3 regions of the Citrobacter rodentium NBRC 105723 genome follow, and region 2 is predicted to be linked to each of the others. Evidence: predicted binding sites of a transcription regulator. Region 2 holds the regulator's gene; each other region holds the start of a gene.
The links. Region 2 encodes CRP, which controls carbon source genes, mostly activating them, when cyclic AMP is high. Its sites were predicted from a motif close to ATGTGANNNNNNTCACAT; they were not measured.

Region 1: K7R23_RS14945 (mannitol dehydrogenase family protein) is a predicted target of CRP. The motif match lies at 1,026-1,043, and genes of this name have one in related genera.
Region 3: aaeR (HTH-type transcriptional activator AaeR) is a predicted target of CRP. The motif match lies at 1,044-1,061, and genes of this name have one in related genera.

The regions. Positions count from the first base shown of each region.
Region 1 covers NZ_CP082833.1:3,176,458-3,178,729, forward strand. Annotated here, with positions in the region: gene K7R23_RS14945 (mannitol dehydrogenase family protein) at 1-934, opposite strand, end outside; gene uxuA (mannonate dehydratase) at 1,138-2,272, shown strand, end outside.
Region 2 covers NZ_CP082833.1:889,861-892,132, forward strand. Annotated here, with positions in the region: gene K7R23_RS04240 (OsmC family protein) at 1-232, opposite strand, end outside; gene crp (cAMP-activated global transcriptional regulator CRP) at 534-1,166, shown strand; gene K7R23_RS04250 (YccS/YhfK family putative transporter) at 1,219-2,272, shown strand, end outside.
Region 3 covers NZ_CP082833.1:775,644-777,915, forward strand. Annotated here, with positions in the region: gene aaeA (p-hydroxybenzoic acid efflux pump subunit AaeA) at 1-688, opposite strand, end outside; gene aaeX (p-hydroxybenzoic acid efflux pump operon protein AaeX) at 696-899, opposite strand; gene aaeR (HTH-type transcriptional activator AaeR) at 1,079-2,008, shown strand; gene tldD (metalloprotease TldD) at 2,213-2,272, opposite strand, start outside.

The DNA of each region.
Region 1 (2,272 bases), 2.3 Mb from region 2:
GGAAGCCGGAAAGATAGCCGAGCCAGGCGAGGAACGAGTGGCTGCCGTTCAGCATCCGCAGCTTCATCTCTTCCCAAGGCTGCACGTCGTCGACCATCTGCACGCCCGCGCTTTCCCAGGCCGGACGTCCGGCGACAAAGTTATCTTCAACCACCCACTGGATAAACGGCTCGCAGCTGATGGCGCACGGGTCGGCAACGCCCAGCTGGTCGGTAATTTCCGCCAGCGATTCATCCGTCGCGGCGGGTACTATCCGGTCAACCATCGTGCCGGGAAAGCTGATGCGTTCGCGAATCCATGCGGCCAGCTCAGGAGAGCGCTTTTCCGCCATTCCCAGTACGGCGTTTTTGACCACGTGGCCGTTGTCAGGGATGTTATCGCAGGAGAGGACGGAGAAAGGCGCTAAACCCCGTTCCCGGCGACGGGCCAGCGCTTCAACCAGAATACCGGGCGCGGAGTGCGGGGACTCTGGCGAGTTGAGATCGTGAATAATGCGCTCATTATTCAGATCGAGGGCGCCCGTCGCCGGGTCGATACAGTAACCTTTTTCGGTGATGGTCAGCGAGACGATCGCCACCTGCGGTTCGCAGAATTTTTCAATAATGGCGGCAAGCGAATCCAGCTTCGCGTTCAGACATTCGTTGACCGCGCCGATGATAATCGCCTGATTGCCGTCCGCCCCTTTTTCCAGCACGGTATATAAATGATCCTGTGCGCGGAGCTGGCGCATAAGGACATCGCCGCTGAATAAACTGATCTCGCAAATGCCCCAGTCGCCGCCTTGCGTATTCAGCACCCGGTCAGTCAGCAGCGCCTGGTGGGCGCGGTGAAAAGCGCCAAAGCCAAAATGCACGATACGCGATTTTAGCTGGCTGCGGTCATAGTGCGGCGTGCGGACGCCATCCGGCAGGGTTGCTGAAGCAATTGTTGTCATTTAATAAACACCTGATTAACCGTAAATTAACAGTGTCAGTGTAAAGTTATATGACAACAAATTAAATTGGTAAGCCGAATTATTCCGGGGAATGTGAGCTGGATCAATCAATGATGCGCCCCGGATTGATCGGCAGGCAGAAGCCTGTATGGTAGTCGTCATTAAATGACCCTGTTTTGGTATAACAACTTGTGAGGTGAACAATGGAACAAACCTGGCGTTGGTACGGTCCAAACGATCCGGTATCGCTTGATGATGTGCGTCAGGCTGGCGCAACGGGCGTTGTGACCGCATTGCACCATATTCCAAACGGCGAAGTATGGCCGGTTGAAGAGATCAAAAAGCGTCAGGCGATGCTGGCTGAAAAAGGGCTCACCTGGTCCGTGGTCGAAAGCATTCCTGTGCATGAAGAGATTAAAACCCGCTCCGGACAGTATCAGACCTGGATTGCCAACTACCAGCAGAGCATCCGTAATCTGGCGGCCTGCGGCATTGATACCGTTTGCTACAACTTTATGCCGATCCTCGACTGGACGCGTACCGATCTGGAATACCAGTTGCCGGACGGCTCAAAAGCGCTGCGTTTCGACCAGATCGCCTTTGCCGCCTTCGAGCTGCATATCCTGCAACGAGCAGGCGCAGAAGCGGATTACAGTGAAGAGGAACGGCGTCAGGCGCTGGACTATTTCAACGCCATGAGCGAAGCGGATATCGAAAAGCTGACCCGTAATATTATTGCCGGCCTGCCGGGGGCGGAAGAGGGCTATACCCTCGATCAGTTCCGTGCGCGCCTGGCGGAGTACGACGGCATCAGCAAAGACGATCTGCGTGAAAACATGGCGGTATTCCTGCGCGCGATTGTGCCGGTGGCGGAAGAGGTGGGCGTGCGTCTGGCCGTTCATCCGGACGATCCGCCGCGTCCGATCCTCGGCCTGCCGCGCATTGTTTCAACCATTGAAGATATGCAGTGGCTGAAAGAGACGGTCGACAGCATTAACAACGGATTCACCATGTGCACCGGTTCCTACGGCGTGCGCGCGGATAATGATCTGGTTAAGATGATTGAAACCTTTGGCGATCGCATTCACTTTACGCACCTGCGCGCCACCTGCCGTGAAGAGAATCCGAAAACCTTCCACGAAGGCGCGCACCTGCAAGGGGATGTCGACATGGTCGCCGTAGTGACGGCGATTCTGAGCGAGGAGCAGCGCAGGAAGAAGGCGGGAGATTTACGCCCGATTCCGATGCGTCCTGACCATGGACATCAGATGCTGGACGATTTGCATAAGAAAACCAATCCGGGATATTCCGCGATCGGTCGTCTGAAAGGCCTGGCGG
Region 2 (2,272 bases):
CTTCTTCGCGACGTTCAGAGGTCAGCTTCACTTCGCAGTTGGTCACATCCTGACGGCCTTTTTGCAGAATGGAAACCACGTCAATGGCGCTGCAACCGCCAGCGGCCATTAACACCATTTCCATCGGGCTGGGGGCCTTATCGCCTGAGTTGCCGTCCATCAGGATCTGGTGCCCGGAAGCCGACTCGCCGAGGAAGGTTAACCCTTCAACCCATTTAACACGCGCTTGCATATCTCGTAACTCCAATGTTGCAATTTTCCCCACAGATTACGCGCCCGCGACAAATCTCGCAACGGAAGGCGACCTGCGTCATGCTGAAGCGAGACACCAGGAGACACACAGCTAAAGCTATGCTAAAACAGACGAGATGCTACGGTGCGTTGACGTACTGTGTATGCACAGGATTTCATATTAAAGGCTGCTGCCGTTATTGACAGCCTCTTCCCGGGAAGCGGGAAGCACATTTTTGCAACCCCAGAGACAGCGGTGTTTTCTGGCTCTGGAGACAGCTTATAACAGAGGATAATCGCGCATGGTGCTTGGCAAACCGCAAACAGACCCGACTCTCGAATGGTTCTTGTCTCATTGCCACATTCATAAGTACCCGTCGAAGAGCACGCTGATTCACCAGGGTGAAAAAGCGGAAACGTTGTATTACATCGTGAAAGGCTCGGTAGCAGTGTTGATTAAAGATGAGGAAGGGAAAGAAATGATCCTTTCTTATCTGAATCAGGGTGATTTTATTGGCGAACTGGGCCTGTTTGAAGAAGGCCAGGAACGTAGCGCATGGGTACGAGCTAAAACAGCATGTGAAGTGGCGGAAATTTCCTACAAGAAGTTCCGTCAGCTGATCCAGGTCAACCCGGATATTCTGATGCGCCTCTCTTCCCAGATGGCCCGCCGCCTGCAGGTCACCTCAGAAAAAGTCGGCAATCTGGCTTTCCTTGACGTGACCGGGCGTATCGCCCAGACGCTGCTGAATCTGGCGAAACAGCCGGATGCCATGACCCACCCGGATGGTATGCAGATCAAAATCACGCGCCAGGAGATTGGTCAGATCGTTGGCTGCTCCCGCGAAACCGTTGGTCGTATTCTGAAGATGCTGGAAGATCAAAACCTGATCTCCGCGCACGGTAAGACCATCGTCGTTTACGGCACGCGTTAATCCCGTCGGAAACGGCGCGTTACCCCGGTAGCGCGCCGTTTTTGTTTTACCGATGTGGCGCAGACTGATTTATCACCCGGAGATCAACTACGCACTCCGTCAGACGCTGGTGCTGTGTTTGCCCGTGGCCGTCGGCCTGCTGATCGACCAGCTCCATCTGGGCCTGCTTTTTTCCCTCGTTCCCGCCTGCTGCAATATTGCCGGGCTTGATACGCCGCACAAACGCTTCTTCAAACGCCTGATAATCGGCGCGTCGCTGTTCGCCGGTTGTAGTCTGATCATGCAGCTGCTGCTGGCCCGCACGGTGCCGCTGCCGCTCATTCTGACTGTCCTGACGCTTATCCTCGGCGTCACCGCGGAAATCAGTTCGCTCCACGCCCGCCTGCTTCCCGCGTCGCTGATCGCCGCGATTTTTACCCTCAGTCTGGCGGGGAATATGCCGGTCTGGGAGCCGCTGCTGATCTATGCGCTGGGCACGCTATGGTACGGGCTGTTTAACTGGTTCTGGTTCTGGCTGTGGCGCGAACAGCCGCTGCGCGAGTCGCTGAGCCTGCTGTATCGTGAACTGGCAGACTACTGCGAAGCCAAATACAGTATGCTGACTCAGCACGCCGATCCGGAAAAAGCCCTGCCCCCGCTACTGGCGCGCCAGCAGAAAGCGGTTGACCTGATCACCCAGTGCTATCAGCAGATGCACATGCTGTCGGCGCATCGCAATAATGATTACAAGCGGATGCTGCGCGCCTTTCAGGAGGCGCTGGATTTGCAGGAGCATATCTCGGTCAGCCTGCACCAGCCGGAAGAGGTGCAAAAGCTGGTGGAACGCAGCCATGCGGAGCAGGTGATTCGCTGGAATGCGCAAACCGTCGCCGCGCGCCTGCGGGTGCTGGCGGATGATATTCTGTACCACCGCCTGCCCACGCGGTTCACCATGCAAAAGCAGATTGGCGCGCTGGAAAAAATTGCGAATCAGCATCCGGACAACCCCGTCGGTCAGTTCTGTTACTGGCATTTCAGCCGCATCGCCCGCGTACTGCGCACCCAACGTCCGCTCTATCGCCGCGATCTGATGGCCGATAAACAGCGCCGCCTGCCGTTATTTCCTG
Region 3 (2,272 bases), 110 kb from region 2:
CCACGCTGTCTACCGTACCTTTCAGCACCGTATTGCTGCCGAGCGGGGTAATTTCCGCGCGATAGCCCGGACGCACGCCTTCAAGCTTGGTCTCTTCCATATAGGCCAGCACGTAGAAGGAGTTCTTTTTCACCAACGCCACGGCGGTGGAGCCGCGGGTGATAAACTCGCCGGTATAGACGTTGAGGTTGGTCACCCAGCCGTCGGCCGGAGCGCGAATCACGGTACGCTCAAGATCCAGTTTTGCCAGATCGCGGGTCGCCTGCGCTTTAGCAAGCTGATGCAGGACGGTTTGCAGCACGTTATTCGCCTGGTCTATCTCTTCACGCGACATCGCCTGCACGCCAAGACGGTTACGGCGACTGGCCTCCTGACGTTTTTCCTGCGCCAATACCTGGTAGTAGGCAACGTCGGCTTCCGCCTCTTCCAGCGCTTTTTTATAGCGCGGCTGGTCGATGGTAAACAGCACCTGATCTTTCTTCACCAGCTGATTATCATGCACCTCGACGTGGGTAATCAGCCCGGAAACATCCGGCGCGATGGCAACCACGTCGGCGCTGAAGCGCGCGTCGCGCGTCCACGGCGATTCGGTGTAATAGACCCAGGCGCGAAAAATAGCGATAAATGCCAGGATGACCAGAACGAGGGTAATGGCCGTACGGGAGAGTTTTCTTGTTAACGTTTTCACTTCAACCTCAAACGAACAGGCGCGATATTAAGTAAAAGAGACAGCAATACAGCGCGGTATTAAACAACGCCGGATGCCAGACAAAATCATAGATGCCCGTGGGCACCAGCACCCGACGTACCAGCCAGAAAATCGCCAGTGACAGAAGCAATTCAAAAAATATCGGTGGGAAGGACAAACCAAACACCACGATAACGGGAAAGAGACTCATGTTGACCTTGAATTTTTGAGAGTGCAGGCGATACATATTTTAGTCTGTGTCACCGAAGAGGGGCATGGAAAGCCAGGCGAGTGCGACACAGCCGTTATTTGAATAATAATATATTAGCTTAACTGTTATGCTGTTATCTATGATATGTGATCTAAATCACTTTTAAGCCAGAGTGAATAATGGAACGATTAAAGCGAATGACGGTGTTTGCCAAAGTGGTGGAGTTTGGTTCTTTCACCGCCGCCGCCAGGCAGTTACAAATGAGCGTTTCCTCCATCAGCCAGACCGTGGCGAAGCTGGAAGATGAGCTTCAGGTAAAGCTGCTGAACCGCAGTACGCGCAGCATTGGCCTGACCGAAGCCGGAAAAATTTATTATCAGGGCTGTCGGCGGATGCTGCACGAAGTGCAGGATGTGCATGAGCAACTTTATGCGTTTAACAACACGCCTATCGGCACGCTGCGTATCGGTTGTTCTTCAACGATGGCGCAAAATGTCCTCGCCGGACTGACGGCAACAATGCTCAAAGAGTATCCCGGCCTGACGGTCAACCTGGTGACCGGGATCCCGGCGCCGGATCTGATCGCCGACGGGCTGGACGTGGTGATCCGCGTGGGCGCGTTGCAGGATTCCAGCCTGTTTTCCCGCCGTCTGGGTGCCATGCCGATGGTGGTCTGCGCCGCCAAAAGCTATCTCGCGCAGTACGGTATACCGGAAAAGCCAGCCGACCTTGCCAACCACTCCTGGCTGGAGTACAGCGTGCGTCCGGACAACGAATTTGAACTGATCGCCCCGGAAGGCATTTCCACGCGCCTCATTCCACAGGGCCGTTTTGTCACCAACGATCCGATGACCATCAGCCGCTGGCTGACCGCTGGCGCGGGCGTCGCCTACGTACCGCTGATGTGGGTGATCAATGAGATCAATCGCGGCGAGCTGGAGATCTTATTGCCCCGCTATCAGTCCGATCCGCGACCGGTTTATGCGCTATACACCGAGAAAGACAAGCTGCCGCTCAAGGTGCAGGTAGTGATTAACTATCTGACGGATTATTTCGTCGACGTGGCGCAGTTATTTAAGGGGATGTACGGTCGGGGGAAAGAGAAGTGACGGATTGTCAGCCGGCGCGCCTTGCCCGATGGCGCTGTCGCTTATCGGGCCTGGAGTAAATGCGCCATTGCTGGCCGGGTAAAGCGGAACGCGTTGCCAGCCGGCGCGCCATGCCCGATGGCGCTGACGCTTATCGGGCCTACAACTTATCGGGTATGGAGTAAGAGCGTAACGCGTTGCCATCCGGCACATACGGGCTGTTAATCAGGCGGTGCCGCCAACGGTCAGGTTATCGACCTTCAACGTCGGCTGACCAACGCCAAC